One region of the Shewanella sp. SP2S2-4 genome, then DNA from elsewhere that is predicted to be linked to it. Evidence: predicted binding sites of a transcription regulator. Region 1 holds the regulator's gene; the other holds the start of a gene.

Region 1 (11,264 bases):
AAGGTCACCGAACTCGCCGCTGCAGCATCGTTAATATTTGTCATCACTCGATTCGCCAGCACGTTTACCGCTGGCGTTAACCAGCTTGGTTTTTGCTCAGGATCATCGGCCAACTCAGTACGCCAGTTTGGCGCGCGCTCATTTAAGAAGTTTTGCAGAGTAATCGGCTCGCCAAAGTTCACATACCCTTGGCCGAAATTACCAAGTTTGCGAATCGCACCAAACACCTGCCACACAGATTCTTTTTTCTTTTTCTTACCACTTAACTCTTTATGGTACGTCGCCACTTCCATCACATGGTCATAGCCTAAATACACAGGCACCAATGTTACCGGACGCTCGATACCGCGCAGCACGCTGTTCATCGTCATAGCAATCATGCCGGTTTTTGGCGCCAATAGACGACCGGTACGTGAGCGGCCGCCTTCGGAGAAGTATTCCACCGAATAACCTTTAGCAAACAGTTGGTCTAAATACTCACGGAATACTGCGGTATACAGCTTGTTGCCATTAAAACTACGGCGGATAAAGAAGGCACCACCGCGACGAAACATAGGTCCCGCGGGCCAGAAGTTGAGGTTAATACCAGCAGCAATGTGCGGCGGAACCATGCCTTGATAATACAAAATATACGATAACAGCAGGTAATCCATGTGGCTGCGATGGCAAGGTACATAAACGATCTCGTGACCATCATGGTGCAGCTGGCGAACTTGCTCGGCGCCTTTAATGTTGATCCCGCTGTAAAGCTTGTTCCACAACCAAGTTAAGAAACGCTCGGCAATACGCACTAAGCTATCTGAGTAATCGGCAGCAATTTCATCGAGATACTCAATAGCCGTCTCGCGCGCTTGGGTCTCAGAAATCTTTTTGTTGGCCGCTTCTTCTTGAATCGCTTTACGCAAGGACTCGGATTTGAGCAGCGAATGAAACAGTGCTTGGCGATTTGGCAGCACAGGCCCTGTCATCACCTTACGTTGACGGCGGAAATGCACCCGCGCGACCCGCGCTAATTTATGGGCAATCCCCATGTCAGTGCCGTGTTCGTCGGCCATGTATCGCAGAGATACCGCATTTGAAAACTGTACGAAGTTATGTCGACCTAAGAATAAAATCATCAAGCATTTGCGCAGCCAAGTCGGGTTTTCCCGCTCAAACACAGCCGCCTTCATAGTGTCGTCTTCTTTCCCTGGCGTGCGGCCCCAATACAGGCTCACGGGCACTAGTTGAATGTCTAATTCAGGGCGTTCCTTATGCACGGCCAACAAACGCATAAAGCATTCGAGGAAAGGCTCGTTACCGGCACGCTCACCAAACAGCGGCTTACGCCCTTGAAGGCAGACAACCCGAGGCGCAATCACACCATTTGCCACTAAAGGCTCATAGGGGCTCGGTAGTCCTAACTTAGCCGTTATTTCACTCAGGGCAGCGATGTCACTCAGCGATTCCGTTTTCATCACATAAGCAAGGGGTCTGGAGGCATCCAGATTCAGATCGGCAAAGGGATCCTGAGGCACAACAATAGTGTGCACTAAGTGTTTTTGGATCCAGCGTAATGATTTCAACCAAAGAGAGTCGTGTTTAGGCATTATTCTTATGCAATTAAGTACGTTTACTAGCCCGGTAGAATACCAGACTATGGGTAATATTCGCTAATTCTCTCCAACATAGCTAAAAAGTGGTTAATACTTGCGCTGCAAATAATACTGTATATACTAACAGTAACTGTATAGAAAAACAGGAAACACCATGAGACCTTTGACGCCACGCCAAGCTGAAATTTTAGAGCTAATTAAACGAAATATTGCCGATACTGGCATGCCACCCACACGGGCAGAAATCGCGACCCGTTTAGGTTTTAAGAGCGCCAATGCGGCTGAAGAGCATCTTAAAGCGTTGGCGAAAAAGGGCTGCATTGAGATCATGCCGGGCACTTCGCGGGGCATTCGCCTACCTGCGGAAGTCGAAGATTTAACTGAAACAGGTTTACCACTTATCGGTCAAGTGGCTGCTGGCGAACCTATTCTTGCCCAAGAACATGTCGAACAGTACTACCAAGTCGACCCGAGCATGTTCCATCCCGCCGCCGATTTCTTACTGCGGGTTAAAGGCGACAGCATGAAGAATATCGGCATTCTCGAAGGAGATTTGCTGGCAGTTCATAAAGTACAACAAGCTAGAAATGGTCAAGTGGTTGTCGCGAGAGTCGACGACGATGTCACTGTTAAACGTTTCGAAAAAAAAGGTAATGTAGTCTATCTACACGCCGAAAATGAAGACTATTCCCCGATTAAAGTGGATTTAGGCTATCAAAGTTTAACAATTGAAGGACTCGCCGTCGGTGTGATCCGTAATGGAGATTGGCTATGAACAAACTACTTGGCAATGCACCCCGCCACCCAGGCTTGTGGCTCGATGAAGTCCGTGATGCCGACTATGACTGGCACCATGCACCTATCGCCTGCATGCCAACGAAGACTCAAGGTCGCCAAGAATTAATCCATCTAAGCGCGCAACTCGCCCAGTTAAGCCAACAGGGCCGTTGGTTAGTGCTCATCAACCCGCCGAGTATTGGCTACAAACAAATGCTCGCCAATGCAGGCGTGCGTATGGACAGAGTCTTGCTGGTGCACGCTAAAGATGAAGTCGAAACCCTGTGGGCGATGGAAAAAGCCTTAACAAGTGGTACGTCCAGTGCAGTTATTACTTGGACCCAATCACTGGATGCACGCGATAATCGTCGCCTGCAAATCGTGGCTAAAAGTGCTCGCGCCATGGGCATAGTGCTTGAAGACGTAAACAGTCACTTACATGGCGACGTACGCATTGAGCAAGGCAATCTCTTCGGCCAACAATCTTTTTTTAGCGCTGTACATTAAATATTCATTTATTTTTTTACCTTGAAAGCCGCCTCGCCTATGAATGTGAGGCTTTTTTTTGGCAATTTTTCAGACAATTAGATAAATAAGTGATCTTGATCAATATTTAAACAGCAAGTATGGTTGATTTAGTCGGCGATGATATATCGCCGCCCGTGGCAAATAAATCGAGCCGTAATCGAGTTCAAAATGCCACTAAAAATAGAGAACAGATTTATTTCAGTCGTATGTGCCAGCGTGGCTAATACCAGCAGTAACAATACTTAATTAAAAGTAACAGCCGCCAACGCACGTTGAAGTCAAAAACGCTTTTTTGGGAACTGAAGAGTTTGCATAGAGTTGAGACTTACTGTGTTGCTCTTCTTTGTAGTTGCTATTCGCAATTGGCAGAGGAGAAGTCTTGTGAAGCAATTGTTGTATTGTTTACTCGTGGTGTTATTCGCACCACCGTTGGCCGCCGCGGACATGCGGTTCAACATGACCCCTGGCGTAACCGAGATCAGTGGCAAGGTTTATCACTTGCACATGACCATCTTGTATATCTGCTGCGCCATTGGCCTTGTGGTCTTTGGCGTGATGATTTACGCCATGATCAATCACAGAAAATCCAAAGGCGCTGTCGCGTCGCACTTTCACGAAAGCACTAAAGTTGAAATCGCTTGGACGATTCTGCCATTTATCATTTTGATCTTAATGGCGATTCCAGCGACAAAAACCTTAATTGCGATGGAAGATCCCAGCAATGCCGATCTCACAGTTAAAGTCACAGGTTCCCAATGGAAATGGCACTACAGCTATTTCGATCAGGACATTGATTTTTACAGCATACTCGCAACCCCTAGAGCACAAATCGACGGTACCGAAACCAAAGGGGAAAATTACCTTTTGGAGGTCGATAAGCCGCTCGTGCTACCGATAAATCGCAAAATCCGCTTTTTAATGACCTCAGAAGACGTCATTCATTCATGGTGGGTACCTGCTTTTGCCGTGAAGAAAGATGCTAATCCTGGGTTTATCAATGAGGCCTGGACTCGCATAGACAAACCCGGCATTTACCGTGGTCAATGCGCCGAGCTTTGCGGTAAAGACCATGGTTTTATGCCCATTGTAGTGCAAGCCCTACCCGAAGCCGAGTTTGAAGCTTGGGTAGCGGAGCAAAAACAAGCCGCAGGTGCTGCGGCCACCGCAGCTCAAGCCGCATTAGCACAGACCCTCAGTAAAGAAGAGCTTATGACCCAAGGTGAGCAAGTGTACCTCGGTCACTGCGCAGCCTGCCACCAGCCTAATGGCGAGGGGTTACAAGGCGTATTCCCACACCTCAAAGGCAGTCCGATAGCAACGGGACCGCTCAGCGGCCACCTTGAAATCGTGATTAACGGTAAAGCGGGTACCGCCATGCAAGCCTTTGGTAAGCAATTGACGGCACAAGAAATGGCCGCTGTGATTACCTATGAGCGTAATGCGTGGGGTAATAATACTGGCGATGCTGTGCAGGCCAAAGATGTTAATGAGCATATGAACGGCAGTACTGGCACACAGGCACCTGCTACCGCACCAGTCAACACGACCCCAACACCCGCACCTACAACTGAGCCCGCAGCCGTTGTCGACTCCGCAACCATAGTCGATCCGGCGAGCCTCCCCACTCTCACCCATGAGGCACTGATGGCCGAAGGTGAAACTGTCTACACCACCACTTGTGCGGCCTGCCATCAGTTGACGGGAACTGGCATACCACCCGCCTTCCCCGCCCTCGCTGGCAGTGCTATCGCCACTGGGCCCGTCGCCAATCATCTCGATATTGTGATGCACGGCAAAACAGGCACGGCTATGCAAGCATTTGGCAAACAACTCAGCCCACAGCAACTCGCAGCAGTCATTACCTATGAGCGCAATGCTTGGGGCAACAATACCGGCGATACAGTGCAACCTGCTGATATCGCAAGCCATGGACAGTAGGGGATTATGATGAGCACAACGACTCAAGATCAAACCGCAGCCCATGATGACCATCATCATGGTGCGCCAAAGGGCATCATGCGCTGGGTGCTAACCACCAACCATAAAGACATTGGTACTTTGTATTTATGGTTCAGCTTCATTATGTTTTTAACCGGTGGCGCTATGGCCATGGTGATCCGCGCTGAACTGTTTCAGCCCGGATTACAATTGGTCGAGCCCAACTTCTTTAACCAAATGACCACAGTCCATGGGCTGATCATGGTATTCGGCGCGGTAATGCCCGCCTTTACTGGGCTAGCAAACTGGCTGATCCCTATGATGATTGGTGCGCCCGATATGGCGCTGCCACGGATGAATAACTGGAGTTTTTGGATCTTACCCTTCGCCTTTACCATCCTACTCAGTTCGCTGTTTATGGAAGGCGGCGGACCTAACTTTGGTTGGACCTTCTACGCGCCACTGTCTACCACTTATAGTCCTGACAGCACGGCACTCTTCGTGTTCTCTATTCATATCATGGGGATAAGTTCGATCATGGGCGCAATCAACGTGATTGTAACCATAGTGAATTTACGTGCGCCCGGCATGACATGGATGAAGTTGCCGCTGTTTGTGTGGACTTGGCTTATCACTGCATTCCTGCTGATCGCTGTGATGCCCGTACTTGCGGGCGCTGTAACTATGGTGCTGACCGATAAGTTTTTCGGCACTAGCTTCTTCGACGCCGCGGGGGGTGGCGATCCTGTGATGTTCCAGCATATCTTCTGGTTCTTCGGCCACCCCGAAGTTTACATCATGATCTTGCCGTCCTTTGGTATCATCTCAGCCATAGTGCCCGCCTTCAGTCGCAAACCCTTATTTGGCTATGCATCAATGGTTTATGCAACTGCGAGTATTGCAATTCTGTCGTTCCTCGTGTGGGCACATCATATGTTCACTACAGGTATGCCAGTGTTTGCCGAGCTGTTTTTCATGTATTGCACTATGTTGATTGCGGTGCCAACGGGGGTGAAAGTATTTAACTGGGTGGCGACTATGTGGCGCGGCTCGCTCAGCTTCGAAACCCCTATGTTGTTCGCCGTGGCCTTTATCATACTCTTCACCATTGGCGGTTTTTCGGGGTTAATGCTCGCCATTACGCCCGCCGACTTCCAATACCACGACACCTATTTTGTGGTGGCGCATTTCCATTATGTGCTCGTAACTGGGGCGATTTTCTCCATCATGGCGGCGGCCTATTACTGGCTACCTAAGTGGACGGGGCATATGTACAACGAGCGACTGGGGCAATGGCACTTCTGGTGTTCGGTGATTTCGGTCAACGTACTGTTTTTCCCAATGCATTTCCTTGGGCTGGCGGGTATGCCAAGGCGTATTCCCGACTACTCGATTCAATTTGCCGATATTAATCAAATCGTCTCTATTGGTGGGTTTGCCTTCGGTTTATCGCAATTGATTTTCTTAGTACTAGTGATCAAGTGCATCCGTGGCGGCGAAAAAGCCCCCGCTAAACCTTGGGAAGGCAGTGAGGGTTTAGAGTGGACATTGCCAAGCCCAGCACCCTACCACTCCTTCACGACACCACCCGAGGTGAAATGAAATGACCAAACATAGCCAGCCAGAAAAACCTAAGTCAAATCGTAAACTCATCAGCCTATTAGTCATGGGTTGTATCGGTATGTTTGGCTTTGGGTTTGCGCTGGTGCCGCTATACGATGTGCTGTGTGAGAAGCTAGGGATTAACGGTAAAACCTCCAATACTGCCAGTAGTTATCAAGCGATAACCGTCGATACTAGCCGTATTGTCACCGTGGAATTTATCTCCCAAGTACAAACAGGTATGCCGTGGAAATTTGAGCCGCAAACCAAGCGGCTCGAAGTCCACCCCGGCGAGCTGATACACACAGCATTTTTGGCACGCAATGTGTCAGACAGAGCCACGGTTGGTCAGGCGATACCTTCAATATCACCCGGCCAAGGCGCTGCCTATTTTAATAAAACTGAATGTTTTTGCTTTAATCAACAGCACTTAGCGGCTTCGACCAGCGCAGAGTTGCCACTCATTTTCTTTGTGGATCCTCAGTTACCTGAGTCCATCCACACACTGACCCTCTCTTACACCCTCTACGACATTACCGACAAGCAGTTAGCGTCTGCCCTAGAGCAAGGAGCTGCAAAATGACTACAAAACATGAACCTTACTATGTCCCCGCCCAAAGCGCTTGGCCCATCATTGGTGCTATAGGGCTGTTTTTAATCGCCTTTGGTGCAGGAAGCTTTGTACAACAACTCAAATCGGGTGCCTCAGGTGGCGGCTATATACTGCTCGCAGGCATCGCCGTAATCCTCTTTATGCTAGTGGGTTGGTTTAGAACCGTGATCAACGAATCCATGACAGGACTCTATTCCCACCAAATGGATAGATCCTTTCGCCAAGGCATGAGCTGGTTTATTTTCTCCGAAGTGATGTTTTTCGCGGCATTTTTCGGTGCATTATTCTACGCCCGCATGGTCGCAGTGCCTTGGCTCGGCGGCGCCTCGAATAATGCCATGACCCACGCAGTGCTCTGGCCACAGTTCGAAGCCGTTTGGCCATTGATCACCACGCCTGATGGGACAAAAACCGAGGCTATGCCATGGACTGGTCTGCCATTAATCAACACTATTGTGCTGCTAACCTCTTCTGTCACCTTACATTTTGCCCATGTCAGCTTAGAAAAAGGCAAACGTTCCGCCATTACCCTCTGGCTCGGGATCACCATACTCTTAGGGATGGGTTTCCTTGCCTTACAGGCCGAAGAGTATATCCACGCCTATCAGGAAATGGGACTCACCTTAACCTCTGGGATTTATGGCAATACCTTCTTCCTGCTAACGGGTTTTCACGGCATGCACGTGACCCTAGGAACGGTATTCTTATTAGTGTTGTTTTTCAGAGTGTTGAAGGGGCACTTTAGCGCAGATAAGCATTTCGCCTTCCAAGCGGGGAGTTGGTATTGGCACTTTGTGGACGTGGTCTGGCTGTGTTTGTTTATTTTCGTCTACGTACTCTAAGGCTTTAGTAAGGCGTAGGATTGGGGCTGATTAATCCAGTCCCTAATGCCACCAGCAATAGCAGGATAACGAGCACAGAGAAGAGCACCCGGCGACCAAGATAGCGACTCATAGGCATTTTGTTGCCGCCTTTCACCATAATAAACAAGGCTCTACCTAAATTAAAAATGATAAACAGCAACAGCAGAACTAAGGCCAACTTAAAAATAAACAGGGTATTCATACAATATCCTTATGTCCTGCTGAATAAATTAACGGTTTTTTTGCTGATACTGACTGTGGCTGTATTCGGGATTTTGGTCAAGCTGGGTCTATGGCAATTAGCCCGAGGTGAAGAAAAAACCGTCCTACAAGCGCAAATGGAGGCGAGGCAATCCTTATTGCCACTCAGTTTTGAGCAGCTCCAGCTTAAGGTAAATAAGGAAAGCGTCACAGGTTATCGTCTACAAATACAGGCGACGCCCGCGAGCTCACAAATCTGGCTACAGGATAATCAAATCTATCAAGGTCAAGTGGGCTATTTAGCCTTTCAGCCCCTGCAAGTGGAAGCTGGAACACCTTGGTTGCTGGTCGAGTTAGGCTTTGTTGCCGCTGGATCCCATCGGGATGAGTTACCCCACATCACTCCCCTAAGCGGGGCATTAAATATCGAAGGCAGGCTTTATCAAAAGCAAATCAATCCCTTGAGCCAAGCTTTAATGGCAGAAACAGGGACAAGTATTCGCTTTCAAAATTTAAATATGCCCGAAATGGCTAAGGTATTAGGGCACCCAGTGTTACCTGTCGTGTTGCAACCAGAGCAATTACCTTCCCTCACATTGCCCCATCCTTGGCAACCTTTCCCACTGTCGGCGCAAAAACATTGGGGTTATGCGTTGCAGTGGTTTTCGATGGCGGCCGTGTTTGCTGGGCTCATGTTGTGGCAAGGGATTAAATATGTAAAACGCCAGAGTGCCGAAACAATCGCAAACTCAAGGAGCGAATAGGCAAATTCGACCCATACTTAGCAAGACACAAATAAAAACTAAATAAATATAAAACAATAAATTAGGGATAATTTGAATGAGAGGAGCAAGCATGAACTCCCAGAATAAATCGAAACACAAGGCATTGGGCTTGTTGTTGCTGGCGTTTATCGCGCCCGTGGTGATAGCCAAGCTAGTGCTGAGCCTGAATTTATACCACGGCGGCGCCACTAATCATGGCGAGCTGATCAATCCTGAGACCAGTTATGCCAGCCTTGGGGTTGAAAATCCCAATCCTAAAGAATGGCAACTGCTATATTTACTGCCCGCCCAATGCGGCGATGCTTGCCGCGAACGCCTGTATATTTTACGCCAAAGCCACACTGCGCTAGGGCCAGATCAGGCGCGAGTCGAACCACTCATTCTCACCCATCCCGACAGCGATCTTAACGCTTTAAGCGCCTTTCACTTCAACACTCGTCCCGCCAATGCAGGCTTAAGCCATTGGCTAGATGAACAGCAGCTGATCATAGTCGATCCCTTAGGCAGCTTAGTGCTGCGCTATCCCCAAGTGCAGGGTAGAGAAGCGCATTTAGCTCAAGGCAAAGCCTTGATTGCGGATCTGCGTAAGTTGTTAAAACTGTCGAGGGTAGATTGATGCAGCTAACTTGGGTTCTACGCTTAACCTTAGTCTTTACCCTATTAGTGATTTTAATGGGTGCTTACACTCGCCTATCGGATGCAGGTCTAGGCTGCCCCGATTGGCCGGGTTGCTACGGCCATATCAAGGTGCCTACCCAAGACCATGAAATCGCCCATGCCCAAACCATCTTCCCCGATCATGATATCCACCCAGAAAAAGCCTGGCTGGAGATGATCCACAGATATATCGCAGGCGGACTTGGCTTACTGGTGTTGTTAATCTTAGTTTTGTGCCTGAAAACGCCAGAAGCACCGAAAAAGTTACCGCTCATCATAGTGCTGCTGATCCTCTTTCAAGGAGCGCTAGGCATGTGGACTGTGACGATGAAACTCATGCCAATAATTGTGATGTCGCATCTTATTGGTGGTTTCAGCCTAATTTCACTGTTGTTACTTCTCTATCTACGAACGCGGCCGCGGCGGATCTTTAATAGCGAATCCCATGCCCGTAATCTGGCACCGTTGGCGCTGGTGAGCCTGTTCGTGCTTGTGGGTCAGATTATGCTGGGCGCTTGGACCTCATCTAACTATGCGGCGCTAGCCTGCACCGCATTACCCATTTGCGAAGGCAACTGGATGGATAACTTGGCAATAGCGGAGGCCTTTTCACCATTCCAAGGCCAACACCACAGTTTCGAATTTGGGGTACTCGATTACCCAGCCCGCATGACTATTCACATCGCCCACCGAATTGGCGCTATCGTTACCGCGAGTTTATTACTCGTGCTCGCCTATCGATTATTTGTTGGCGCTGCAGGGATGAGGGCCATAAGCCTCTTATTGGCAGGGTTAGTGATCCTGCAAGTGAGCTTAGGTATTTCTAACGTAGTGATGCATTTACCACTGGGTATTGCCGTGTCTCACAACGGCGGGGCGGCACTACTGCTGCTGACCTTAGTCGCAATCAACTATTTCTTATGGCGCAAAGCCTAAGCGAGGGCTCCAAGATGGCAAAACCACTCTCAATCACCAGTAGCCTACCCACGTTCAGCGTGACATGGCGCGCCTATTTTGAAATGACTAAACCTAAAGTGGTCGCACTCATGCTGCTCACTGTCTTAGTCGGCATGTGTCTGGCCGTGCCCCATGCGGTGCCCGTTCAACCTTTACTCGCGGGTATGCTGGGCATTGCCATGATGGCGGGCTCGGCGGCGGCGCTCAATCATCTGATCGATCGTCGTATTGATGGCTTAATGGCACGCACCTACAATCGCCCACTACCCAAAGGGCGTATTTCGGCAACCCGCGCGTTAATTTTCGCCGCTAGCTTAGGTAGCCTTGGCTTTATCGTCTTATGTTCCTTAGTAAATCCACTCACGGCTTGGCTCACCTTTGCCAGCTTGATTGGTTATGCCTTGGTTTATACTGCCTATTTGAAGCGCGCGACATCACAAAACATTGTGATTGGCGGCCTTGCGGGAGCCATGCCACCCTTGCTGGGATGGACTGCAGTGACGAACGAATTTCACGGCCATGCGCTGTTGTTAGTGATCATCATCTTTACGTGGACGCCGCCACATTTTTGGGCTCTGGCCATTCACAGACGCGCCGAATATGCCAAAGTGGATATTCCCATGCTGCCGGTTACCCACGGTGTCGAGTTTACTAAAACCTGTATTCTGCTCTACACAGTATTGCTGGCAATTGCTTGCCTATTACCTGTACTGGTTGGTATGTGTGGGCCCGTGTATTTCGTCTGCTC
Region 2 (11,264 bases), on a different contig from region 1:
CAAAAATGCCGCTGGCGGTGTTGTGCACCGACTGACTAAATCCTAATGGCGATAAGGGCTGTTTGGCGATAATGTCTTCGAGCAGTCCTATGGTGCGCTGCAACTCACCATGGCGCGAGGCAAAAATTGAGCGGCAGTTCGTCGGCATATCGCACTGAAAACTCACCTCTAACATCATCTTAGTTAAGCGACTAAAACGGCGGCGCTGCATGGCAGGAAGGTGTTTGAGTGCGGGAGCTGTACTATCAGACTGTGACGTACCGAGATTTAATTCAGCCGAATTCTTGCACCAAGTTTGCCAACTTTGCGGGTGCTGATATTGGGGAGACCAAGCGCCCCAAGAGAGAATGCTGAATGTTAGTTGCACTACTTTGCCTCGACACTAAATTTAAGCTGTCTTAGTTATCCCTAACTAAGTTAGAACATTGATGGATTGTCATACCATAGTGAGGTGTAAACGCGTTTGATGAATGACGCTGGAATGACCTCTACAGCGGGGTCATTCTACACTATGCCCCGCGTTTTTATGAAGCCATTTGCATTGTATGGGTTAATGCAATGGGATCAAGTGCTGCGATTTTCGGCAGTTAGATCGAATTTGTGTAACAAATATCGCAATAGCATTCTCATTCGACAGGCTTTTTTATCCTAGCGATTTACGGTCAAAATGAAAAAGGCGCACCGAGCGCCTTTTGTCTTCACCACGGCAAGGTTTTACTGCGCCAGTTGGTTCTCAAGCTTGCGTAGGGCCACTTTTAGCTTGCGGGTATTTTCTGGACCCATACGGATCAGCAGTTTTTGCGCGCTGGGTAGTGCCTCTAAGTTAGGGTCAACAAATTGATAGTTAACGCTAATAGAGCTCAGCTCAATCGGATCTTCAATGATAGGCGCCGCGAGCAGTATTTTAATCGCTTGCAGCATTCTGTCGTTGAATTTGGCATTGCTGTAGCCGAGTTCGCTAAAGGCTTCCTCTAGCATAGGCGTCATTTGCTTATAGGTGGCCATTAACGTCTGTTCGTCCATTTTGGCAATCGAATCAACATAGGCATCGTATCGATGGAAACCTTCTGGATTTAAATACACTTTGTTGGTGATTTCAGAAACCGAGAATAGCTTTTCAGGCCCTTTGAGTGGGCTCACTTTGCGGGTTAATTCACCTTGAGCTAAATTGTCGACAAACACCACAAATTGGCGTGCGAGATCTTGCTGTACTAGTGAAGAACTCAGCACATTGTTATTGATAATGGCGAGGGCTTTTCGTTGCACAAATGCATCACTTTCAGCCAGCGCGGGTACAGGTTCAACCACCACTTCTGGCTCAGTTACCGCAGGGGTTTCTGGGCTGTTATTGTCCGTTTCAGGGGCCACGGGGGTCGTCTCTGTGGTCTCTGGTTCTGGCGCACTTTCGAGCGTCATAGGCTCAGAGGGCGGTGTTTCAGGCAATACAATTGGCGCGTTAGGGATGAGTTTAGGTGAATCTGAGTCACCGCTGTAGTAATAATATCCTCCGACAGAAAGCAGCACGACGAGCACGATCGCAAAAAGCGCAAAGCGATTACTGCTAGAAGAAGTCTCTTGAGGTGTTATTCTATCATCTTGATTAACTTGCATTTTACATCCTTCGCTTGAGTGTCAAGGTAACGTGGTGAATACATGCAGCTAACATTAAAAGTGCAAGAGCGGACGATTGGGATGCCGCTGGTTCATTTTGCAAGTTTCCATGCGCTTGTCTATAGCGCTTAGCTGAACATAAACAATTTATTTTGAGTATCGAGGCAGATGTCACTCCTCGGCCTTTACCCTTTACTGCCTAAGCCTGCACATAGTGCTGCTTGTGCCCGAGCCAACGTAAGATTATCGCATCGACTTTTTCGGGGGCCTGCGCCATCACATGATTTGCCAGTTTTTGAATGTGCGGGATCAAAGCTTGATCGCGCACCAGATCGGCAATTTTCAGCTCGGCCAGTCCCGTTTGCTTAGTGCCAAGCACTTCACCTGGGCCACGAATTTCTAAATCTTTCTGCGCTATGATGAAACCGTCATTACTTTGTCTGAGTACACTCAGTCTTTGGGTGGCAGTATGGCTCAATGGCGCCTTGTAGAGTAACACACAATGGCTTGCGATGGCGCCTCGACCGACTCGTCCGCGCAGTTGGTGTAGTTGTGCCAAACCTAAACGTTCAGGGTTTTCAATGATCATCAGGCTGGAATTAGGCACATCGACGCCGACTTCAATCACGGTTGTCGCCACCAGTAAATGAATTATGCCCGCCTTAAAATCGGCCATAATTTGCTGTTTTTCGGCACTCTTCAACCTGCCATGCACGAGGCCGATATTGAGCTCGGGCAGGGCAAGGCGCAGTTCTTCGGCCGTGTCTTCGGCGGCTTGGCATTCGAGCACTTCGGATTCTTCAATCAGAGTGCACACCCAGTAGGCCTGACGTTTATCTGTGATGACGGCGTTACGTACCCGTTCGAGCACTTCGTTGCGGCGAGAATCGGCAATCGCCACAGTGGTCACGGGTGTCCGTCCCGGCGGCAGTTCATCGATAATGGATGTGTCGAGATCCGCATAGGCTGTCATCGCTAGCGTGCGCGGGATCGGCGTTGCCGTCATGATCAATTGATGCGGGTGGAAACCTTGGCTCACGCCTTTTTCACGCAGACCTAAACGTTGGTGTACGCCGAATCTGTGCTGCTCATCTATGATAATTAACGCGAGTTTGCTAAAGACCACATGCTGCTGGAAGATAGCATGGGTACCAATCACCATCTGGGCGGCGCCGGATTCAATATCCGCAAGGGATTGCGCTCTGACCTTACCTTTGAGTTTACCCGCCAGCCAACCGACCTTAAGGCCGAGTGGCTCAAACCAAGCGGCAAAGTTAGTTGCATGTTGCTCGGCCAATAGCTCGGTTGGCGCCATCATGGCAACTTGATAGCCGTTTTCAATCGCTTGAAGAGCCGCCATCGCCGCGACTAAGGTTTTACCTGAACCTACATCCCCTTGCACTAAGCGCATCATAGGGTGCGGTTGTTCTAAATCTTTGCCTATATCGGCCACCACTCTTTGCTGGGCGCCTGTGGGCTTAAAAGGCAAAGCGGCAAGGAAGGGATTGAGCAACTGCCCCGTGGCCTGCATGGTGACGGCAGCGTCTAAATTACTGCGCTGCCTTAGGCGTAACATGCTGAGATTGTGGGCGAGTAATTCTTCCTGTACGAGTCGCTGCTGGGCTGGGTGTTGGCCTAACTCTAAATCGAACTGAGAGATCCCCGCAGGAGGTCGATGCAGCGTCTGCAGCGCTTGTTTAAGGCTGATGTTATTCGGTTGCAACTGCGGTGGCAGTAGCTCAGTTAAGCCGCCATCTTCCAGTAATACCAAAGCTTGCTCGGTCAGCTTGAGCCAACTCGCCTGTTTTAAGCCCTCAGTTGTGGGATAAATCGGCGTTAGGGTATCACTCAGATGAACATCTTCACCGGGATAGACGACTTTATACTCTGGATGCACTATTTCAGCTTGATGGCCGCCACGGCGCACTTCACCGTAGGCGCGGATCATCAAACCATTTTGCATGGCATTACGCTGGGCGACGGAAAAGTTAAAGAAGCGCAGGCTCAAGCTACCCGTATCGTCGCGCACATTGCAGACCAGCATACGCTTGCGGCCTTGGATGATTTGCGTCGATTGGATCTCAGCTTCTATGGTGCCGTAACTGCCGGGCATAAGGGCGGCAATCGGATAGATTTGGGTTCTGTCTTCGTAGCGCAGGGGTAAGTGAAACAGCAGATCTTGTACTGTTGTGATGCCGAGCTTTGCGAGTTTCTCCGCGACCTTTTTGGCGACGCCTTTGAGGTCGGTGATCGGAACAAGATCCAATTGCTGCAAGTCGTTAGCACTCAATCACTGTGAATTTATACATATATTAACAGAGAATAAGCGTAAGGCAATCTCAAGCAGAATGAGGGACTTATTTGCCTGCATAATTAACGTCAGTTTGCGGCCCTTAGGTTTCGGCTAAGGCCGCAGAAATTGTCGATATGAACGAAAGAGTAGTTAACCGTGAGCGTGATTACAGCCAGCCCTTTTGTTTGGCGATGCGTGCTGCATCGATTCGGTTGCTGGCATTGAGTTTGGCTATGGCTTCGGAGAGGTAGTTACGCACTGTGCCTTCGGCGATAAAAAGGGTTTCGGCGATGTCGGCGGTGGATTTGCCTTCACTGGCGAGGCGTAGGGCGCGGCGCTCTTTATCGTTGAGTGGGTCAACGTCACCAATTGCCATTATGGCAAGTTCAGGATCGATAACCCGTTTACCCGCCATCACTTGTTGAATCGCGTTGACTAAGGTTTCTGAGGGCGCATCTTTAAGCAGAAAACCGCCGACACCGGCTTCGATCGCGCGTTTGATATAGCCCGCGCGGCCGAAAGTGGTGATGACCACGACCTTAGTTTGACTATGTTGATCCTTTAACCAAGCTGCCAGTTCTAGGCCTGTGCGGCCGGGCATTTCGATGTCGGTTAGCAAGAGATCAAAGCTTTGCTGTTTGAGTAGACTTAGGGCTTCATCGCCGTCACTCGCTTGGGTGATATTAAAGCCTCCCGCAAGCGTGAGGAGTGCGGCGAGCGCGCCTCGCACCATGGCTTGGTCTTCCGCCAATAAAATCTTCATTAATCTGTTGCTCCCTGCAAAGGTAAACTGACGGTAAATGCATATCCTTGTTCGAGATTATAGCTCAAGCTGCCGCCTAAGCTGTCGAGACGTTCGCGTATCCCCGTGAGGCCATTGCCTTCGGCGATAGATTTACTTGGACCGTTATCTTTGACCTCAACGACTAGCCTATCTGCTTGCTGAATAAAGTTGATAATACATTGACTTGCGCCGCTATGGCGTAAAATATTATTCACCAGTTCAGTGACAATTAATCCCAGCTGGCTCTCCATTCTGGCGGGCAGTTTAGGGATATTGCCTGTCAGCTCGACACTGATCCCTTTTTCCCTCAATAGTTTACACAGTTGTGTCACGCTATCCGCGAGCCCCTTATGTTTGTAGTCAGATACGGTGTGGCGAATTTGGCTGAGGCTCTCGCGGGCAATTTGGCCGAGTTCATTAAGCTGGATTGTGGCCAGTTGGTATTGCTGTTTTGCCAGCAGTTTTTCGGCCAGTTCCGCCTTAAGCGCAATCGAAGACAAGCTGTGGCCCATGATGTCGTGTAGATCGCGGGCAATGCGTTCTCGCTCAACCATAGCCGCTAAGGTACTAATTTCTTGAGTGCTTTGCTGTTCTTTTAATTTATGTTGATGACGCCTGCGTTCGGCTACGCCAAACATGCCTACACCGAGCACTAATCCTGAGCCGTAAAGCGGAAAGTAGTAACTGTTAAAGTCGTAAATCTCATTGAGGGCAAACAACAGGCCGATTAAGGTGGCAATAGCCAACAGACAGGTTCTGAGAGGATAAAAAAAACCAATGAAAAAAGCGGCAAAGGTGAATAGCGAGATAGATCCTGGGTTGATTGGGGTGATTGCTGTGGCGATGGCCACCATCATCAGAATGGGGCGATAGGCGCTATTCTGATTGCACTTATAGGCCCAAAAATAACTGGCAATAAAAGGAATCAGCACGGCAAAGCTAAGGGCGATTTTCCATGCTGGATACGCATTGATGGCAAGCGGAATAAGATAAAACACTAAGTTTATCAAATACACCCAAGCGAGTTTTCGTTCGAGCTGAAGATGCGTGCTTGTCATAATGCCTCTATGAAACTGTGTTGATTTATTCTGTTTAGGGATTGGCGCTGGGGTCAGCGCCATCAGTCCCTGTTAACAACTTGGTCTAGTTTGCACTTAATAGCTGATTTTGTTGAAGCAAAAATTTTGCCCAACCGTAATCTGCTTGCACTTTTATAGCCTGTTGCCAATCTTCACTCGCGCCTTGGTTATCGCCTAATTCCTGTTTAGCGAGCCCGCGCCACGTGTAAGCTTCGGCTTCCCCCCAACAAATGTCGTCGCAAGGTTGGGCGAATCTTTCTATTGCCGTGGTGGCGAGCGTCTTAGCATTTTGCATGCTGCCGCCAAACATAGCAGGTGTGTTGTAGGCGGCGATGGCTTTAACCAATGCGACCCGTGGATTTTGGGGTTCTAACTGTTCGGCGTTGGCAATGGCTTTGGCAGATTTCATCCCGAGAGTTCCGCCTTTGCTATTGTCTAAGGCGATTTGCATGCCATAAACCGACGATAACAGCGCGAGGGATTCCGCGTCAGCTTGGCTGGTTTCTAAGGCTTCTAATGCGGTTTGCGCATTAGTCAGTGCACTGCTGGCGAGGGCTTTTTGTCCCATGACATTGGCGCTAATGGCTAAGCGATAGTTCGCATAGGCTTTGTCGTAATCTTGGGTGCTGGCACTCAGTTGTTGCAGCTGCGCTAGGTTCATCGAGTTTGAGGCCGCATCTATGCTGGTGATGTTGGCGTTAGAGGGCGATGCTGCAAACGCGTGGCTGCTGATAAGCGCTAAGCTTGAGACTGTTAATAATGTTTTCATGGTATTTCCTTATTGAGTAAGTTTCCCCGTGTTTGGGTACGGACTCATTATCAGAAATTCGACTGGAGAAATGCAGACACAAAGGTCATGGCTTTCGCATGACAAATGTCATTAGTTGAAGGGTGTTAAACTTGTCTTTTTTAAAAAGTTCGAAACTCAGATAGCAAAACACCGGAGAGGCTCCGGTGTTCTAAGTGGATATTACCGCTGAGTATTATACCAAAGCTTGAGCGCTCGCTTGGTTAATCAGGTAACCCATATAACCTAAATAGGTCAGTAGCAGCACAGAACCTTCGCGGCGGCCGATGCGTAATCCCGTCCATGCAAAAGGCAGTATCACTATGGCTAAGGCTAACATCACCATAAAGTCGAAGGGTTGGAAACCGAGTGACGACACTGGATGCACTATGGCAGTAACACCTAAAATGCCCAAAATATTGAACAAGTTAGAACCCACAACGTTGCCGATAGCGATATCGCTTTGACCTTTTAGTGCCGCAATTACTGAGGTCACTAACTCTGGCATACTGGTACCAATCGCTACGATCGTTAAGCCGATAATGACTTCACTCACGCCGAAGGTTTTCGCTAAATCTACCGCGCCGTTTACAAACAGAATACCGCCGCCAACTAACATGCTAATGCCGACTAGGATGAACAGGCCAGAAAGCAGTGGGTTATTCGGGCCCGCTTCAATCTCTTCTTCATTCTTGCTGTTTTTCGAGCTGATATAGCTAAAGGTTAAATATCCAACCAGTAGTGAAAGTAAAACCACACCGTCAATAAGGCTAAGTTCGCCGTCTAATAAGAGTCCCCAGAACAGCATAGACGCCAAGATCATCAAAGGGATATCGCGCTTCACCACTTGGGATTGCACTTGGATAGGGCGGATTAAAGCCGTGATCGCTAAGATCAAACCTATGTTGGCAATGTTGGAGCCGATAACGTTACCTAAGGCGATACCACTGTTTCCGGCGAGGGCAGATTTGACACTCACAGCCAGTTCTGGTGCGCTAGTACCAAAGGCAACAATAGTTAAGCCTATGATAAGTGGCGTAATACCTAAGCGTAGGGCGATAGCACTCGCGCCACGCACTAGGGCTTCGGCGCCTAAGGTTAAAATAATAAAACCGCCAATAATCGAGAGTGTAATGAGCATCACGGGACTTTGTTAAACCTATATTGAATGAGAAAGTACAAGGGAATCATCCCTTAGCCGACTGGCGCACATGATACGTGGTTTTATCGAAATTTGACAGAATATGTCATAAAAAAGCACGCCGAGGCGTGCTTGATTTGTGCCGATAACCATATTGGCCATCTCTCTGTTTAGCTGAGCTATTTTTGCGTTAACTCATCTTCCCAGCGAACTTGGGCGCCACGAATGCCATCAACTCGCTCGCTAAAGGCTTTTTCAAGCACATGGCGTTTGATCTTAAGCGTCGGCGTCAGTACATCGTTCTCAATCGTCCAAGGGTCGTTAACCACGATAATGGCATCGACGTGTTCGTGTGACTCTAAGTGCGGATTCACGCTATCGAGTGTCGCCTTGAGTGAAGCGCGGACTTCTTCGCGGGCCTGCAGATTAGCGCCTTCGGATAACTGCACTAATGCGACCGGATGCGGCAGGCCTGAGCCAATCACGCAGATCAGTTCAACATGCGGGTCCTGCGCCAATTTACGTTCGATAGGCACTGGCGCGACATATTTACCCTTGGCGGTTTTGAAGTTGTCCTTCACTCGGCCGGTAATGGTCACGCAACCATCGGCATCAATAGAGCATAAATCGCCAGTGTGGAAGAAACCATCGGCGTCGAAGGCCGCAGCAGTGGCTTCGGGCTGTTGGTAATAAGCCGTCATCAACCCAGGACTCTTAAGCAGCAGTTCACCATCTTCCCCTTGGCGGATCTGACAATCCTCAACCGGGCGACCTACTGTGCCAATTTTACGGGCATCGAAAGGGTAGTTGATAATCGAGTAGGCGCAGTTTTCTGTCATACCCCAAGCTTCACAGATATTCAGACCAATGCTGTGATACCAGTGGATCAGCGACGGCGGGATCGGCGCAGAGCCAGAGCCGAGCAAACGACAATGGTTCAAACCTAAGCCTTTATGGATTTTGTGCTTCACTAAGCTGCTGATTAACGGGATCTTCAGCAATAGATTCAGTTTACTAACACCAATTTTGTCTATGATGTTTTTCTGGAACAGGCTCCACAAACGCGGCACTGAGAAGAATACCGTCGGTTTTGCCCTTTGCACGTCGGCGACGAAGGAGTCGAGACTCTCGACGAAGGCGACCACGCTGCCGGAATAGAAGGATGAACCTTCAATCGCGACGCGCTCTGTGATGTGCGCTAAAGGCAAATAGGATAACAGTCTGTCATTGCCGTCGGTGCGTAAATCACGCACTACCGCTTGGCAGGTCCAGCCATAGCTAGCGAAGGTTTGAATCGCGCCCTTAGGTTGACCCGTTGAGCCAGAGGTATAGATAAGTGTCATCACTTGTTCAGGCGTCGGTAGCGGGGCATCAACTAGGGGATAACCTAGTTTAAGTAATTGTTCCCATTGATATTGGGCTGGCATTGTATCGTAGGGCATAGCAAGACGTAGCAGCTCGCCGCCGACACCGGCTTCTTGGTCGGCCCAATGGTCGAGCTTGCCGAGGAAAATGGCTTTTGCACCGCTGTGTTGCAGCACATAGCGAATGGTATCTGTGTTGGCCGTTGGGTAAATCGGCACGCTGACATAGCCGCCGTGCATTAACGCAAGGTCGGTGATAAACCATTCGGCGCAGTTTTTAGAGAGTACGGCAATCTTATCACCGCGCTCTAGGCCTAGATGCTGTAAGGCACCGGCCAGTTGCTGCACTTTTTCTTGAACTTCGGCCCAAGTAAAATCAAGGAATTGACCCTTGATAGGTTGGCGTAAATAGACTTGATCCCCCTGAGTCTTAGCCCAGTGCGCCAGCATTTCAATTGGCGTCTTAATCGCTGTATCCATTGGCAATTCCCTGTTCTTTATTGTTATTTTGGCTGCACCCAGTATGGCGAGTTTTGTGAGCTCGCGCAAATAGTTTACAGGATTGTAAAATATGAGAATGGAGCCCAAAGCCTACAAGCTGAGTATGAAAATAAGATGAAGAGAATGGCAAGCGTCAGAGAGGCTGGTGACGGCAACAAAAAAGGCGCCGCAGCGCCTTTTTGTTGGTTGAAGGGGAATGCTTGAGCTTACAGCTCCATCACGCCATCCATTTCAACTTGAGAATCCTTCGGCAATTGCTTCACGCCGATAGCTGCACGGGCAGGGTATGGCTGGCTGAAGTAACGGCTCATGATTTCATTCACTTTTGCAAAGTGGCTTAAATCAATCAGGAAGATGTTGAGCTTAACGATATCGTTGATTGAACCACCCGCAGCAGTACAAACCGCCGTTAGGTTTTCAAATACTTGCACCACTTGAGCTTCAAAATCATCGCTGACAATTTGCATTGTGCTTGGCACAAGCGGAATTTGGCCGGATAAATACACTGTGCTGCCGACTTTGACGGCCTGTGAATAAGTGCCGATGGCCGCAGGGGCGTTTTCGGTCGCTATAATGATTTTTTCTGCCATGACGCTCTCTCTAATGTTGAGTTAATTAACGATTACGGGACGTACGCAGCACTTCGGGCAGTACCCTAATTCGGCGCATCACGTTGGCTAAATGGATCCTGTCTTTCACCGAAATCCGCAGGTTGATCAAATACACGCGGCCATCTCGTTCCTCTGTGCTGAGGTTGTGAATATTCGAGCCTTCGGCGGCAATGATCGAGGTGATCTTCGCCAGTGCGCCTTGGTGGTTAACAATTTCCACCCGCAGGTTGGCTTGGTAATCAACGCCTTCAACATTATCCCATTGCACAGGAATATACTTGTCAGGCTCGCCTTGATAACCACGAATGTTGGCGCAGTTTTCCATGTGCACCACTAAGCCCTTACCTTGGCTCACGTGGGCAATCACGGCATCACCAGGAATTGGGCGGCAACAGTTGGCGAAGGTAACGAGCATGCCTTCGGCGCCACGAATTGGCATCATGTGGCCGTCGCGGCTTTCTTGATTCTCAAGATTATCGCCAATCAAACGCTGGGCGATAACGATGCTCATGGCATTGCCAAGGCCGATGTCGGCGAGCAGTGAATCGAGTGTGGTATGTTTAGTATCGCGAATGACTTTTTCAATCTGCTCAGGCGCAATGCTGTCGAGTTTAGTTTTGCCGAGCGCATGGTTGAGCAGGCGGCGACCGAGCGCAATCGCGTCATCACCCTTAAGGCTTTTCAGCACTTGGCGGATTTTGGCGCGGGCCTTACCTGTTACCACAAAGTTCAGCCAAGCGGCATTAGGACGTGCGCCTTTGGCGGTAATAATTTCAACGGTTTGGCCAGAAATTAACGGCTGGCTAAGCGGATACGCTTGGCGGTTAACGCGGGCACCGACGCAGGTATTACCCACATCTGTATGCACTTCGTAGGCAAAGTCTACTGCAGTGGCATTGACAGGTAATTCCAGAATGCGTCCTTCAGGGGTGAACACATAAATCTCTTCTGGGAAGAGTTCCGTCTTCACGTTTTCAACGAATTCGAATGAGGTGCTAGCGCTTTGTTGTAATTCCAACAAGCTTTGCATCCACTTACGGGCACGCACTTGAGTCGTCGTGCCTTGGCCTGTTTGTGCACCGCCTTTGTAGGC

What was found. Region 1 encodes LexA, which represses DNA repair genes until DNA is damaged. Its sites were predicted from a motif close to TACTGTATNNNNATACAGTA; they were not measured.
Region 2: recG (ATP-dependent DNA helicase RecG) is a predicted target of LexA. The motif match lies at 3,903-3,922, and genes of this name have one in related genera.

Annotation. Positions count from the first base shown of each region.
Region 1 is NZ_JAUOER010000007.1:54,666-65,929, reverse strand. Features, by position in the region: gene plsB (glycerol-3-phosphate 1-O-acyltransferase PlsB) at 1-1,589, opposite strand, end outside; gene lexA (transcriptional repressor LexA) at 1,750-2,370, shown strand; gene Q4Q54_RS07715 (cell division inhibitor SulA) at 2,367-2,879, shown strand; gene coxB (cytochrome c oxidase subunit II) at 3,282-4,838, shown strand; gene ctaD (cytochrome c oxidase subunit I) at 4,848-6,440, shown strand; gene Q4Q54_RS07700 (cytochrome c oxidase assembly protein) at 6,442-7,023, shown strand; gene Q4Q54_RS07695 (cytochrome c oxidase subunit 3) at 7,020-7,895, shown strand; gene Q4Q54_RS07690 (DUF2909 family protein) at 7,900-8,118, opposite strand; gene Q4Q54_RS07685 (SURF1 family protein) at 8,117-8,881, shown strand; gene Q4Q54_RS07680 (hypothetical protein) at 8,973-9,518, shown strand; gene Q4Q54_RS07675 (heme A synthase) at 9,518-10,495, shown strand; gene cyoE (heme o synthase) at 10,510-11,264, shown strand, end outside.
Region 2 is NZ_JAUOER010000009.1:67,348-78,611, reverse strand. Features, by position in the region: gene Q4Q54_RS09295 (beta-ketoacyl synthase chain length factor) at 1-367, opposite strand, end outside; gene Q4Q54_RS09290 (DUF3014 domain-containing protein) at 715-1,611, opposite strand; gene recG (ATP-dependent DNA helicase RecG) at 1,811-3,886, opposite strand; gene Q4Q54_RS09280 (response regulator transcription factor) at 4,071-4,667, opposite strand; gene Q4Q54_RS09275 (sensor histidine kinase) at 4,667-5,746, opposite strand; gene Q4Q54_RS09270 (hypothetical protein) at 5,832-6,536, opposite strand; gene Q4Q54_RS09265 (calcium/sodium antiporter) at 6,751-7,695, opposite strand; gene Q4Q54_RS09260 (AMP-binding protein) at 7,875-9,539, opposite strand; gene Q4Q54_RS09255 (RidA family protein) at 9,767-10,150, opposite strand; gene spoT (bifunctional GTP diphosphokinase/guanosine-3',5'-bis pyrophosphate 3'-pyrophosphohydrolase) at 10,176-11,264, opposite strand, start outside.